2 regions of the Streptomyces sp. NPDC003034 genome follow, and region 2 is predicted to be linked to the other one. Evidence: predicted binding sites of a transcription regulator. Region 2 holds the regulator's gene; the other holds the start of a gene.

Region 1 (7,667 bases), on a different contig from region 2:
GCCATCGGCAACCCGGCGGACGGCCCGTACGTCCTGGACATCGCCCGCCGCACCGGCGGCTACGTCGAGGACGTCAACGACGAGCAGGTGGTCGAGGCCATCAAGATCCTCGCTCAGACCGAGGGCATCTTCGCCGAGACGGCGGGCGGCGTGACCGTCGGCGTGACGAAGAAGCTGGTCGAGAACGGGCAGCTCGACCCGTCGTTGACCACCGTGATCCTGAACACGGGTGACGGCCTGAAGACCCTGGAGGCGGTGGCCGCGGACAGCGGGCAGACCGCCACCATCCGCCCGAGCCTGGACGCGTTCCGCGCCGCCGGGCTGGGCTGACCCTCCTCCCGCACACCGGAAAGGCAGTAGCGCCATGAGCGTCAATGTCCGCATCCCCACCATCCTGCGCACCTACACCGGCGGCCAGGCCGAGGTCCCGGCCGAGGGCGCGACCCTCGCCGAGGTCATCGAGTCCCTGGAGCGGAGCCACCCGGGCATCGCCGCGCGCGTCCTGGACGACCAGGGCAAGCTGCGCCGCTTCGTCAACGTGTACGTCAACGACGACGACGTGCGCTTCGAGGGTGGACTGCAGACGGCGACCCCGGACGGCGCGGGCGTCTCGATCATCCCCGCGGTCGCCGGCGGCTGACCGGGCGGACCGCTGCCGCTGCCCCGTCCGGCTGATAAGCAAAACCGTAATTACCCCCTCCGCTATAAACGGAGGGGGTAATTCTGTTTGATTGGGCGCGGTAGAGTTGGGGAAGTCCCCTCCGCTGTTCTTGCCCGCCGCATATGAGCGGGCCGCGCCAGGGTCGACATCGGGTCAATGTGCAAGCGCGGTATGAGGCTTTGGCGAGATATGCCGGGCCCGAGTTGCCCTGGAATGTGCCCAATTTTCACTCTATTTCAATGTTTCCGCGTGTCCAGAATTCTCGTCGGATTGACCTGTTGCAGACAGCACCGGCGCGGATACATTCAGCCTCGGTCGACGCGTTCCGGCGCAAGTTCTGACCCGGGAGCGCGAAGTGCGTTCCCGCGCAAGGGCCAGTAATAGGGGAGTTAGGCATGGCTCAGGGCACCGTCAAGTGGTTCAACGCGGAGAAGGGCTACGGCTTCATCGCGGTCGACGGTGGTGCGGATGTGTTCGTCCACTACAGCGCCATCCAGATGGACGGGTACCGCACCCTTGAAGAGGGTCAGCGGGTCGAGTTCGAGATCTCGCAGGGCCAGAAGGGGCCGCAGGCGGACATGGTCAAGCTCGCACTCGGCTAGTCCGGGGGCTGGTCCGGCGCGATCGACCGCCGACGCCTACACACGTACGCGTATACGTCGTACACACGAGGGGCCCACATCCTGGACACGGGATGCGGGCCCCTCGTACGTCGTCCCCTTCCGGCCCTTGTCCCACCTGCTTCTTCGCCGCGCGTTGCCCCGAGCCGCTTGCACTCGCGGGGGTCGAGTGCTAATCATTGGCGTTAGCACTCTCCAGGTGAGAGTGCTACTCAACGAGGACCGGGTCGGTGAGGCCCGCAGGGTCCGGCGGGAAGGAACCGCCGGGCACGCAGGCCGTCCGTCGCGGGCGCGGGCGCGGTCCGGAGCAATCCACCCCTTCCCCCATGGCCTACGGCATGGGAGGGACCCCCTGGGAGGACCACTTCAGATGGCCAAGATCATTGCGTTCGACGAGGAGGCCCGGCGCGGCCTCGAGCGTGGGATGAACCAGCTCGCCGACGCCGTCAAGGTCACCCTTGGCCCCAAGGGTCGCAACGTCGTCCTTGAGAAGAAGTGGGGCGCCCCCACGATCACCAACGACGGCGTCTCCATCGCCAAGGAGATCGAGCTCGAAGACCCGTACGAGAAGATCGGCGCCGAGCTGGTCAAGGAAGTCGCCAAGAAGACGGACGACGTCGCCGGCGACGGTACGACCACCGCCACCGTGCTGGCCCAGGCGCTCGTCCGCGAGGGCCTGCGCAATGTAGCCGCCGGCGCCAACCCGATGGCCCTCAAGCGTGGTATCGAGAAGGCCGTCGAGGCCGTCTCCGCCGCCCTGCTCGCCCAGGCGAAGGATGTCGAGACCAAGGAGCAGATCGCCTCCACGGCCTCCATCTCCGCCGCCGACACCCAGATCGGCGAGCTCATCGCCGAGGCCATGGACAAGGTCGGCAAGGAAGGCGTCATCACCGTCGAGGAGTCCCAGACCTTCGGTCTGGAGCTGGAACTCACCGAGGGCATGCGCTTCGACAAGGGCTACATCTCGGCGTACTTCGCCACCGACATGGAGCGCATGGAGTCGTCGCTCGACGACCCGTACATCCTGATCGTCAACTCCAAGATCGGCTCGGTCAAGGACCTGCTGCCGCTCCTGGAGAAGGTCATGCAGTCCGGCAAGCCGCTGCTGATCATTGCCGAGGACGTCGAGGGCGAGGCCCTGTCGACCCTGGTCGTCAACAAGATCCGCGGCACCTTCAAGTCCGTCGCCGTCAAGGCACCGGGCTTCGGCGACCGCCGCAAGGCCATGCTCGGCGACATCGCCATCCTCACCGGTGGCACCGTCATCTCCGAGGAGGTCGGCCTCAAGCTGGAGAACGCCGGTCTCGACCTGCTGGGCCGCGCCCGTAAGGTCGTCATCACCAAGGACGAGACCACCATCGTCGACGGTGCCGGTGACAGCGACCAGGTCGCCGGCCGCGTGAACCAGATCCGCGCCGAGATCGAGAACTCCGACTCGGACTACGACCGCGAGAAGCTCCAGGAGCGCCTCGCGAAGCTGGCCGGCGGCGTGGCCGTCATCAAGGCCGGCGCCGCGACCGAGGTGGAGCTCAAGGAGCGCAAGCACCGCATCGAGGACGCCGTTCGCAACGCGAAGGCGGCCGTCGAAGAGGGCATCGTCGCCGGTGGTGGCGTGGCCCTGCTGCAGGCCTCCTCGGTCTTCGAAAAGCTCGACCTCTCGGGTGACGAGGCGACCGGCGCCAACGCCGTGAAGCTCGCCCTGGAGGCTCCGCTCAAGCAGATCGCCGTCAACGGCGGCCTTGAGGGCGGCGTCGTCGTGGAGAAGGTCCGCAACCTGACCGTCGGCTGGGGCCTGAACGCCGCGACCGGCGAGTACGTCGACATGATCGCCGAGGGCATCATCGACCCGGCGAAGGTCACGCGCTCCGCTCTGCAGAACGCCGCGTCGATCGCCGCGCTGTTCCTGACGACCGAGGCCGTCATCGCCGACAAGCCGGAGAAGGCCGGCGCCGGCGCGCCGGGCGGCATGCCGGGCGGTGACATGGACTTCTGATCGGCCTCGGGCTCCGGCCTCTGGTTGATCGGCTGTTCTCGAACGAGGGCGGCATCCCCGCGGGGATGCCGCCCTCGGGCGTTTCCGGCCGCCGGCGCGCGCCTCTCGGCCGGGGCGCGCCCGGTCGCCGGTGTCAGAGCTGCTTGAGGAAGTACACGTCCTCGTGGCCGCCCGGGAGACCCGGAACGCGGGCCGTCTCCTCGTACCCGTGGCGGGCGTAGAAGCCCGGCGCCTGGAAGGTGAACGAGGAGACCATGATCGTGCGGCAGCCCCGGCGGCGGGCCTCGTCCTCGGCCGCGGCCAGCAGCTTCGCTCCCCAGCCCCCGCCGCGGCTGTCCTCGCGGACCCAGGTCAGCTCGATGCCCGCCCGGTCCCCCCAGCTCCAGCCGCTCAGGCCGGCGATGAGGGAGCCGTCGCCATCCGTGATCCGTACGGTGAACTCCGCCTGCTCGTGCCCGGCCGTGGCCGCCTGGTTGAAGGCGTCCAGCTCCTTGCCCAGCCGGGCGTCGAGCTCGGAATCCCGCCCGCCCGTGGTGATGTCCACCCCGTTGTCGTCCATCCGGCCATTGTGGGGTTGACTGATGCGTATGACCCAGCCGTTTATCAAGATCTGCGGGTTGCGGACCGCGCGCGACGTGGAGGTGGCCGTGGAGTCCGGCGCCGACGCCGTCGGCTTCGTCTTCGCGCCCGGCAGCCCGCGTACCGTCGACGCCGCCACCGCGCGCGCCCTCGCCGCGCTGGTCCCCGACGCGGTCCTCACGGTCGGGGTCTTCCGGGGGCAGCCGGTCGGGGAGGTGCGCCGCCTGGCCGACGAGAGCGGGGTGCGCGCCGTACAGCTCCACGGGGACGAGGGGGCCGAGTACTACGAGGAGCTGCGCGGGCCGGGCCGGACGCTGATCCGCGCCACCGCCGAGCACGTCGAACGCTGCGGGGAGCTGGGCGAGGACCTGCTGCTGCTCGACGCACCCGACCCGGGGTCGGGCAAGCCGTGGAACTGGGGCTCGGAGGAGTTCGCGGCGCCCAAGGGCCGGTGGATGCTGGCGGGCGGGCTGACCCCCGCCAACGTCGGGGAAGCGGTCAGGGTCACCGGCGCCTGGGGCGTGGACGTCTCCAGCGGGGTGGAGCGGGAGCGCGGAGTGAAGTCACCGGAGCTCATCCGCGCCTTCATCCGGGCGGCGCACGCCCTCCGTAGCTGACTGCATCCGTGTCATCACGTTGCGCGAGAAATCCGGCATGTGTGCGTCCGGTTGAGGGCATTGACCCGGCATGGACCCCGAAAAGCTGGGCTGGCTGCGGCGCCTGACGCCCCGCCTCGCCCCCAGGGGCGGTGCCGCGGCGGTGTTCGCGCCGCGCAGCGCCCCCGTCTTCACCGCCGACTTCGCCTCCCTCACCCAGTGGGTCGCCGGCCGCTCGTGGGCTTATCCCGACGGCGGTCCGGTCAACCCGCGCGACAACAAGCTCGACCACCTGGTCTCCGATCCCGACTACAGCCGTAGCGGCGTCTTCCGCGCGACGCGCCGCCCCGACGGCAACTGGGACGCCGGGCTGCTCACCACCGAGGGCAGCGAAGAGGGCTTCATGGTGCGCACCGGCGACGTGCTGGAGGCGCGCGTCAGACTCCCGGTGGAGATCGGGGCGTGGCCCGCGATCTGGACCTGGCGGGACGGCGGCCAGGAGATCGACGTCTTCGAGTACCACCCGGACAACCCCGATCTGCTGGAGCTGTCCAACCACGTCCGGCAGGGGCACCGCTACCACCGCGACCCGTCGGTGCGGCCCGGGGCCTGGGTGGACCTGAAGGTGGAGTTCGGGAAGAACTCGGTGGTCTGGTGGGTCAACGGAGCGCGCGTGTACAGCGACGGCAGAGGGGTGGGCCGCGCCTGGCACGCGTACCTCATCGTCAACCTGTCGGTCTGCGCCGGGCGCTACCATCCGGCGCCCGAGCCGGGGGTCGACGAGATGTCCTACGAGGTGTCGCGGCTCCAGGTGTACCGGCGCGCCACCCCCGGCCGGGTGCCCAGGCCCGCGGAGCCGCCCGAGGGCCGCCCGGCGTAGGCGTTTCTTTCGGCGGAGCGGGCAGGGCGCGCAGGTCAGTCGGTGCGCAGGCGGGCGTGCAGGTGTTCGTCGTGCCAGCCGTCCGCGTGGAGCAGGGCGCCGCGCAGGGTGCCCTCCAGGGCGAAGCCGGCCTTCGTCGCGATGGCGCAGGACGCAGGGTTGGCGACGGAGTGCGTGATGCGCAGGCGGTGCAGGCCCAACTCCTCGAAGGCCCAGCGGCTGACCCGGTCCGTGGCTTTGGCCATGATGCCGCCGCCGCGTCCGGCGGGCAGCAGCCAGTACAGGAACTCGCCGCTGCCGCCGCGCAGGTCGAGGTCGCTCAGGCCGATGAGGCCGACGGCCGGGCCCGGCGCCACCGGCGCGATCGCCCAGATCGCGGCCTCCTCGGCCTCCCAGCGGGCGTGCCAGCGCCCGATCCGGTCTTCGGCCTGCGCCAGCGTGAGGCGACCCGGGCGGTTCCAGTGCCGGATGTCCGGGTCGAGGCAGGACTCGACCAGCGCGGGCGCGTCGCCCGGTTCCCAGGGGCGCAGGAGGGCGTCCCCCAGGGGCAGCACGGGCTGGGGGAGGGCGCGCATGCGGCCGGGTGAAACCACCGGGGGTATGTCGTCGGTCATGAGCGCATGGTGGCAGGGGCGTCCGTCGGGGTGTCCGGGCCGGGGCGGGAGGCGGGGACCGGGGTCGGGTCGGTGTTCAGGTCGGTCAGCATCTGGGGCGTGAAGCCGAAGAAGTAGGTGGCGGCGAAGCCCACGAGGTAGCCGACCACCAGGCCGCCCGCGTAGATCGCCAGGGTGAGGCCCATGCCCGAGGTGCCGTCGAGCAGCGGGAAGAGGGCCCAGCCGGAGGGGCCGATGGCGGTCGAGCCGAAGGTGACGCCGAGCTGGTGGCACAGGCCCACGAAGGCGCCGCCGGCCGCGCCGCCGCAGCAGGCGGTGACGAAGGGGCGGCCCAGGGGCAGGGAGACGCCGTAGATCAGCGGTTCCCCTACGCCCAGGAAACCGGCCGGGAGGGCGGATTTGACGGTGGCGCGCAGCGAGCCGTTGCGCGGCAGGCGGCAGTAGACGGCGATGGCGGCGCCGACCTGGCCCGCCCCCGCCATGGCGAGGACGGGCAGCAGCACGGTGTAGCCGGACTGCCCGATGAGGGTGGTGTGCAGGGGGATCAGGGCCTGGTGCAGGCCCAGCATCACCAGCGGGAGGAAGAGGCCGCCGAGGACCAGGCCGGCGAGGGCGCCGCCGGTGGCGAGCAGCCAGGTGGCGAAGGTGCCGATGGCGGTGGAGACCTCACCGGCGAGGAACATCAGCCCGTAGAGCGTGGCCAGGCCGGAGACGAGGACGGTCAGGGTCGGGGTGACCAGCACGTCCAGGGATTCCGGTACCCAGCGCCGGCACCACTTCTCCACCTGGACGGCGAGCAGGGCGGCCGCCAGGGCGCCCAGTACGCCGCCCTGGCCCGGGGAGAGCTGCTGGCCGAAGGCATCGATCTTGGTGACGCCCGGGAAGACGATGATGGCGGCGACCGCGCCGCCGAGGACGGCCGTGCCCCCGAACTCCTTGGCGGTGTTGTAGCCGACGAAGACGGCGATCAGCGACATGAAGCCGGAGGCGAGCGCGGCGAGGGCCGGCACGACCCCCGCCAGCCAGCCCGCGTTGGTCAGTACGCCGCTCAGGCCCGCGATGATGCCGCAGCCGATGAGCGCCGGGATCAGCGGTACGAAGATGTTCGCGACGCGGCGCAGGAACCTCTTGAAGGGGGTGGAGTTGCGGGCTTTCTGAGCCTCCTTCATCGCGGCGCCCCGGGCCTTGAGTTCCTCGGCCGTGACGGGCGGCCGGTCGGCCGCCTGCGAGCGGCCCTCCTCCACGAGCGCCTCGAACTGCGGGGTCACGCGGGCCACGGTCCCCGGGCCGAGCACGATCTGGTAGGTGTCGTCCTCGACCACGCCCATGACGCCCGGCACGGCCCGCAGGGCCTCCTCCTGGACCAGGCCGCGGTCGCGCAGGCCGATGCGCAGGCGCGTCATGCAGTGGGCGATGGAGGTGACGTTGTCCGGGCCGCCGACCAGGGGGAGGATCGCGGCGGCTGTGGCGCGGTTCTTGTCCGTGGGCATGGTGGTCGCCTCGCTGTCGGGGGGCCGGGTGGTCGGGCAGGGCTGGGCCGGATGGTCACGGGGTGTGGGGCCGGGGCGGTGCGGGAGGTCAGGGGGTATGGGGCGGGGCTTCGGCGAGGGCGCGGGCGAGGGCCGCGCGCAGGTGGCCCTGCGCGGCGTCGAGCAGCTCGGCCGCCTGGGGGCCGTCGACGCCCCCGAGGATGACGAGGACGGCGTGCTTGACCTCGCCTCCGG
Region 2 (7,667 bases):
GGCGAGGGAGATGTCGTACCAGCTCGCCTCGCCGGCCAGCTGCCCCCGGTACGCCTCGACGGCGGCGGGATCCACGTAACCGGTCTGCGGCATGAAGAGGTTCACGCCGAAGGGGCGGCGGGTGAGCGCGCGCAACCGCTTGATCTCCTGGTACATGCCGTCGGCGGTCTTGTAGCCCCCGGCGAGGAAGCCGAGCCCGCCCGCCTCGCACACCGCGGCGGCGAGCGGCGGACAGGAGGCGCCGCCCGCCATGGGAGCCTGCACGATCGGGTAGGGGGAGAGACCGTTCGGTGCGGTGGACATGGAGTGCATCGTGCCATGTCCCGCTCACGGGACCGAATCATGGCATTCGCCTGGCATAGTCCGCTTCCGGGCGCGTGCCGGATCATGCGTCGAGCCCGGTCCGGGGCGTCCCCGGGCCGGGCTCGTACGCATGGTGCCAGGCCGGTCAGCGGCCGTTGAACGCGTCCTTCAGCCGGCTGAACAGACCCTGCTGCCCCGGCGCGAACTGGCCCAGCGGCCGCTCCTCACCGCGCAGCTTCGCGAGCTGGCGCAGCAGGTCCTCCTGCTGGGCGTCCAGCTTGGACGGGGTGGTCACCTCGACGTGGACCATCAGGTCGCCGCGCCCGCCACCGCGCAGGTGGGTGACGCCGCGCCCGTGCAGCGGGATCGACTGGCCGGACTGGGTACCGGGCCGGATGTCGATCTCCTCCATGCCGTCCAGCGTCTCCAGCGGGCACTTGGTGCCCAGGGCGGCCGCCGTCATCGGGATGGTCACCGTGCAGTGCAGATCGTCCCCGCGACGCTGGAAGGTCGGGTGCGGCAGCTCGTGGATCTCCACGTACAGGTCACCGGCGGGGCCGCCGCCGGGGCCGACCTCGCCCTCGCCCGCGAGCTGGATCCGGGTGCCGTTCTCGACACCGGCCGGGATCTTGACCGTCAGGCTGCGGCGGGAGCGGACCCGCCCGTCGCCCGCGCACTCGGGGCACGGGGTCGGGACCACGGTGCCGAAGCCCTGGCACTGCGGGCAGGGGCGGGAGGTCATGACCTGGCCCAGGAAGGACCGGGTGACCTGCGAGACCTCACCGCGGCCACGGCACATGTCACACGTCTGCGCCGAGGTACCGGGAGCGGCACCCTCACCGGAGCAGGTGGTGCAGACGATGGCCGTGTCGACCTGGATGTCCTTGGTCGTCCCGAAGGCCGCCTCGTCCAGTTCCAGGTCGAGGCGGATCATGGCGTCCTGGCCGCGCCGGGTCCGCGAGCGCGGGCCGCGCTGCGAGGCCTGGCCGAAGAAGGCGTCCATGATGTCGGAGAAGTTGCCGAAGCCACCCGCTCCGAAGCCACCCGCTCCGCCGCCGGCGCCGCCGGAGGAGGACAGCGGGTCGCCGCCGAGGTCGTAGACCTGCTTCTTCTGCGGGTCCGAGAGCACCTCGTAAGCCGCGTTGATCTCCTTGAAACGCTCCTGCGTCTTCGGGTCCGGATTCACATCCGGGTGAAGTTCACGCGCGAGGCGGCGGAAGGCCTTCTTGATCTCGTCCTGCGATGCGTCGCGGCGCACGCCGAGAACGGCGTAGTAGTCCGTGGCCACTTACGACTCCGCCAGGATCTGTCCGACGTAACGTGCCACTGCGCGTACCGCTCCCATCGTTCCGGGGTAGTCCATGCGGGTCGGTCCGACCACGCCGAGTTTGGCGACTGTTTCGCCGCCCGAACCGTAACCGACCGAGACGACCGACGTGGAGTTCAGTCCCTCGTAGGCATTCTCATGCCCGATCCGTACGGCCATTCCCGACTCATTGGCCTCGCCGAGCAGCTTGAGGAGCACGACCTGCTCCTCCAGCGCTTCGAGCACCGGCCTGATGGTCAGGGGAAAATCGTGTCCGAAGCGGGTGAGATTGGCGGTACCGCCAATCATCAGCCGTTCCTCGGCTTCCTCGACCAGGGTTTCGAGGAGCGTCGCGAGCACGGTGGAGACGGTGCCGCGGTCCTCCGCCTCGAAGGATTCGGGGAGGTCCTGGACGAGCGGGGGCACATCGGTGAAACGGCGGCCGACGACCCGGCTGTTGAGCCGGGCCCGCAGGTCCGCCAGCGAGGTCTCCCCGAAGGGGCTCGGGCAGTCGATCAGCCGCTGCTCGACACGTCCGGTGTCCGTGATCAGTACGAGCATCAGCCGGGCCGGGGCCAGCGACAGCAGCTCGACGTGGCGCACGGTGGAGCGCGTCAGCGAGGGGTACTGCACGACCGCGACCTGCCGGGTGAGCTGGGCGAGCAACCGCACCGTACGGCCGACCACGTCATCGAGGTCGACGGCGCCGTCGAGGAAGTTCTGGATGGCCCGGCGCTCGGGCGAGGACAGCGGTTTGACCCCCGCCAGCTTGTCGACGAAGAGGCGGTAGCCCTTGTCGGTGGGGATCCGGCCGGCGCTGGTGTGGGGCTGGGCGATGTAGCCCTCCTCCTCCAGCACGGCCATGTCGTTGCGCACGGTGGCGGGCGAGACGCCGAGCCGGTGCCGCTCGGTGAGCGCCTTGGAGCCGACCGGCTCCTCCGTCCCGACGTAGTCCTGGACGATGGCGCGCAGCACTTCGAGTCTGCGTTCGCTGAGCATCGCGCACACCTCCACCTGTGTTGCGTGTTGTCGTCGCCGGTCTTCCGCGGTCTTCGCTTCGTTGGCACTCTGAGCGTTCGAGTGCCAGCGATCCCCGCTCAGTGTACGGCCGTGCGGTACGCCCCTAGCAAGGGCGGCCCGCCAAGGTAGCGTCGTCGCATGGACGTGCGTTGGGAAGAGGCGGGCTGGGAACGGCTGACCGGACGCGCCGGCCGGCGTCGGCTGCCGGTGTGGGACTGCACCGTGGGGCTGGTGGCGGGCGACGATTCGGTCCTCCTGGTCGATCCCGGCTCGTCCCTGCGGGAAGGGGCGGGGATCCGGGCCGAGGCGCAGCGGCTGACCGGCCGGCGCGTGACCCATATCGCATTCACCCACGGACATTTCGATCATGTACTGGGCGCTGCCGCCTTCGCCGGGGCCGAGGTGTACGGGGCGGTCGGCCTGGACTCCCTGCTGGCGGCCGACCGGGAGGCGCTGCGGGACTCCGCCGTGCGGCACGGGCTGGCGGAGCGGGAGGCGGCCGAAGCCGTGGAGATGCTCGTGCTGCCCCGGCATCCGGTGTCGGGCGAGTGGACGCTGGAGCTGGGCGGGGTGCAGGTGCTCCTGGCCAATGTGGGGCCGGGCCACACCGGGCACGACCTGGCCGTCTTCGTGCCGGGTGAGCGGGAGGTGGTCTTCTGCGGGGACCTGGTCGAGGAGTCCGGCCCACCGCAGGCGGGGCCGGACGCCGTACCAGGGCAGTGGCCCGCCGCTCTCGACCGGCTGCTGTCCCTGGGCGGCGACGACGCGCTGTACGTGCCGGGTCACGGAGCGGTGGTCCCGGCGGACTTCGTCCGTGCGCAACGCGCCACACTGGCGGCCCGTTTCGGCGTGTCGGAGGCGTGAGCGGTCCGGCTCTCCTACTGTCGGCCGGATGCGCGAGTACTCCCCCGACCTGACCCCGCAGTGGAAGCGCCCCAAGGCCGTGCCCGAGGTGGCGGCGGAACCGGGCCTGGTCATCGAGGTGGCGGGTACGGATTTCTGCGGCGCGGTGGTGGCCTGCGAGGCGGGCACGGTGACCCTGGAGGACCGCTTCGGCAAGCGGCGGGTGTTCCCGATGGAGCCGCGGGGCTTCCTGCTGGAGGGGGCGGTGGTGACGCTGACCCGCCCGCGGCGCGGCAGCCCCGCGGCCGCGGCCCGGACGGCCTCCGGCTCGATCGCCGTACCGGGCGCGCGGGCGCGGGTGGCGCGCGCGGGCCGGATCTATGTCGAGGGCCGCCACGACGCGGAGCTGGTGGAGCGGGTCTGGGGCGAGGACCTGCGGATCGAGGGCGTGGTGGTGGAGTACCTGGAGGGCATCGACGACCTCCCGGCCGTCGTGGCGGAGTTCGCCCCGGCGCCGGACGCCCGCCTGGGCATCCTGGTGGACCACCTGGTGCCGGGCTCGAAGGAGTCCCGTATCGCGGCGTCGGTGACCTCGCCCAACGTCCTGATCGTCGGCCACCCGTACGTGGACGTCTGGCAGGCGGTGAAGCCGTCGGCGCTGGGCATCGCGGCCTGGCCGGTGATCCCGCCCGGCCAGGACTGGAAGACGGGCGTCTGCCGGTCCCTGGGCTGGCCGGCCAACACGGGAGCCGCCTGGCAGCACATCCTGTCCCACGTGACCTCGTACCGCGCCCTGGAACCAACCCTCCTGGGCCGCGTCGAAGAACTGATCGACTTCGTAACGGCCCCATAGCCAGTCCCGCCCCGGCGGCGTTTGGGGCCCCGGGGGCCCGGGTCGCGCCCGACGAGCCGCCGCCATCCAGCCCCGCCGGCGATTGAGGCGCGGGGGTCTGGGGGCAGAGCCCCCAGCAAGCAGCCGGGCAGCGCCCGGGGCTAGTCCACCAGGTCGCGGACCACCGCGTCGGCCAGCAACCGCCCGCGCAGCGTCAGCACGGCCCGCCCGGCGGCATACGGCGCGGCCTCCAGCAGCCCGTCCGCGAGCGCGCGCCCCGCCGCCGCGAAACCCGCCGGCGCGAGCAGCGACAACGGCACGCCGTCCACCAGCCGCAGCTCCAGCAGGATCCGCTCCACCCGCCGGTCCTCCTGCGACAGCAGCTCCCGCCCGGCGCCGGGAGAGCGCCCCTCCGCCAGCGCGGCGGCATACGCACCCGGATGCTTCACGTTCCACCACCGCACCCCGCCCACGTGCGAGTGCGCGCCCGGCCCCGCGCCCCACCAGTCGGCCCCGCGCCAGTACAGCTCGTTGTGCAGGCAGCGCCCCGCCTCCGAGGTGGCCCAGTTCGACACCTCGTACCAGGAGTAGCCGGCCCCCGCCATGACCGAGTCCGCGATCAGGTAGCGGTCGGCGTGCACGTCGTCGTCTGTCATCGGGACCTCGCCGCGACGGATCCGGCGGGCCAGCTGAGTGCCCTCCTCCACGATCAGGGCGTACGCGCTGATGTGGTCCGGACCGGCCCCCAGCGCCGCCGAGAGCGTGGTCCGCCAGTCCTCGTCACTCTCGCCCGGCGTCCCGTAGATCAGGTCCAGGTTGACGTGCTCGAAGCCCGCCGCCCGCGCCTCCGCGACGCACGCCTCCGGGCGTCCCGGCGTGTGCGTGCGGTCCAGCACCTTCAGGACGTGCTGCTTCGCGCTCTGCATGCCGAAGGAGACGCGGTTGAAGCCACCCGCGCGCAGCTCCGCCAGGTACCGCGGATCCACCGACTCCGGATTGGCCTCCGTCGTGATCTCGGCATCGTCGGCCAGGCCGAATTCCTCCCGGATCGCGGCGAGCATCCGTACGAGGTCACCCGCGGGCAGCAGCGTCGGCGTGCCCCCGCCCACGAAGACGGTGCGCACGGCCCTCGGATCGTCCCCCAGGACCTTGCGCGCCAGGCGGACCTCGTCGATCAGGGTGTCGGCGTAGTTCTCGCGCGAGGCGAGCACGCCTCCGGTGCCCCGCAGCTCGGTCGCCGTGTAGGTGTTGAAGTCGCAGTACCCGCAGCGCGTGGCGCAGTACGGGACGTGCAGGTAGAAGCCGAGCGGCCGCTCGGCGGCTCCCGCCAGGGCGTGCGACGGCAGCGAGCCGTCTGCGGGCATGGGTTCACCGTCGGGCAGTGCGGAAGGCATGCACCCATTGTCCCGCACCCGCCGGCTCCCCCGGCCCCGCCGGCCCCGCCACCTGCGGGGGGGCCTGGACGGGCCGGGCCCGGCCCCTCCAGGCCGCGCACCCGACCCGCCGTGACCAGCGCTACGCCTCCAGGGATCCCTCGTACATCTCGTCGATCAGGTACTTGAACTCGCGCTCGACCACGGGCCGCTTCAGCTTCAGGCTCGGCGTGAGGTCACCGTGCTCCACGTCCAGGTCCCGCGGCAGCAGCCGGAACTTCTTCACCGTCTGCCACTTCTGCAGGCCCTCGTTCAGGGTCTGCACGTACGTCTCGATGAGCCGCGTGGTCTCCGGCGCCGCCACGACCTCCGCGTACGTCTTGCCCTCCAGGCCGTGCTCGGCGGCCCAGCCCAGGATCGCCGGGCCGTCCAGCGCGATCAGCGCCGAGCAGAAGTTCCGGTCCGCGCCGTGCACCACGATGCTCGACACGTACGGGCAGATCGCCTTGAACCGTCCCTCGATCTCGGCCGGGGCGACGTACTTCCCGTTGGAGGTCTTGATCAGGTCCTTCTTGCGGTCGGTGATGCGCAGGTAGCCGTCCGGGGAGAGCTCGCCGATGTCGCCGGTGTGCAGCCAGCCGTCCGGCTCCAGGACCTCGGCGGTCTTCTCGGGCAGGTTGTGGTAGCCCTGCATGATGCCGGGGCCGCGCAGCAGGATCTCGCCGTCGTCGGCGATCCGGACCTCGGTGCCGGGGAGCGGCTTGCCGACGGTGCCGGTGCGGTAGGCCTCGCCCGGGTTGACGAAGGATGCGGCGCTGGACTCCGTCAGGCCGTAGCCCTCCAGGATGTGGATGCCGGCGCCCGCGAAGAAGTAGCCGATCTCGGGGGCCAGGGCGGCGGAGCCGGAGACGGCGGCGCGCAGCTTGCCGCCGAAGGCCTCGCGGAGCTTGGAGTAGACGAGCGTGTCGGCGATCTTGTGCTTGGTGGTGAGGCCGAAGGGCGCCGTGGCCTGGCCGGTGCGCCGGAAGTTGTCCTGGGTGACCTTGGCGTACTCGCGGGCGACGCCCGCCGCCCAGAGGAAGATCTTGTACTTGGCGCCGCCCGCGGCCCGGGCCTTGGCCGCGACCCCGTTGTAGACCTTCTCGAAGATGCGCGGAACGGCCGCCATGTACGTCGGCTGGACGACCGGCAGGTTCTCGATGATCTTGTCGATGCGGCCGTCGACGGCGGTGACGTGACCGACCTCGATCTGGCCGGAGGTCAGCACCTTGCCGAAGACGTGGGCCAGCGGCAGCCACAGGTACTGGACGTCGTCCGCGTTGATCAGGCCGGTCGCCACCGTCGCCTTGGCCATGTACGACCAGCTGTCGTGCCGCAGCCGCACGCCCTTGGGACGGCCGGTGGTGCCGGAGGTGTAGATCAGGGTGGCGAGCTGGTCGGCGGTGATGGCCGAGATCCGCTCCTTGACCGCCTCGGGATGCTTGGCGAGGTACTCCGCACCGCGCTTCTCCAGATCGGCGAGGCTCAGCACCCAGCCCTCCGGGTCGCCCTCGGCGGACACCGCGTCGGCGGTGTTCATGACGACGACGTGCGCCAGCTCGGGAAGGTCGGCGCGGTGCGCGCGGGCCTTCGCCAGCTGCGTCGCGTCCTCGGCGATGAGCACGCGGCTGGCCGAGTCCGCGAGGATGTACGCCGACTCCTCCGCATTGGTGCTCGGGTAGACGGTGGTGGTCGCGGCGCCCGCGCACATCACGCCGAGGTCGGCGAGGATCCACTCCACCCGGGTGTTGGAGGCGAGCGCGACGCGCTCCTCCGCTCGCAGCCCGAGGTCGATCAGCCCGGCGGCGATGGCGAAGACCCGCTCGGCCGCCTGTCCCCAGCTGAGCGACCTCCAGTCGTCGGGAGCGCCCTCGCCGCCGGCGGCCGGCACCGGGAACCGGTACGCCTCCGCGTTCGGCGTGGCGGCGACGCGCTCAAGGAAGAGGGCCGC

Evidence for each region. The regulator HrcA, encoded in region 2, represses chaperone genes, less so after heat shock. The targets are predictions, from matches to a motif close to TTNGCACTCNGNNNNNCNGAGTGCNAA.
Region 1: the regulator HrcA is predicted to act here: its motif matches at 1,431-1,457, upstream of groL (chaperonin GroEL).

Annotation. Positions count from the first base shown of each region.
Region 1 covers NZ_JBSFTS010000009.1:90,401-98,067, reverse strand. The annotation lists gene thrC (threonine synthase) at 1-330, shown strand, start outside; gene ACWDX7_RS12610 (MoaD/ThiS family protein) at 365-640, shown strand; gene ACWDX7_RS12605 (cold-shock protein) at 1,057-1,263, shown strand; gene groL (chaperonin GroEL) at 1,652-3,274, shown strand; gene ACWDX7_RS12595 (GNAT family N-acetyltransferase) at 3,408-3,833, opposite strand; gene ACWDX7_RS12590 (phosphoribosylanthranilate isomerase) at 3,862-4,470, shown strand; gene ACWDX7_RS12585 (beta-glucanase) at 4,541-5,329, shown strand; gene ACWDX7_RS12580 (GNAT family N-acetyltransferase) at 5,365-5,943, opposite strand; gene ACWDX7_RS12575 (PTS transporter subunit EIIC) at 5,940-7,433, opposite strand; gene murQ (N-acetylmuramic acid 6-phosphate etherase) at 7,522-7,667, opposite strand, start outside.
Region 2 covers NZ_JBSFTS010000002.1:387,303-394,969, reverse strand. The annotation lists gene ACWDX7_RS04125 (nitronate monooxygenase) at 1-303, opposite strand, end outside; gene dnaJ (molecular chaperone DnaJ) at 449-1,591, opposite strand; gene hrcA (heat-inducible transcriptional repressor HrcA) at 1,592-2,608, opposite strand; gene ACWDX7_RS04110 (MBL fold metallo-hydrolase) at 2,768-3,493, shown strand; gene ACWDX7_RS04105 (DUF3097 domain-containing protein) at 3,522-4,325, shown strand; gene hemW (radical SAM family heme chaperone HemW) at 4,466-5,698, opposite strand; gene ACWDX7_RS04095 (AMP-dependent synthetase/ligase) at 5,820-7,667, opposite strand, start outside.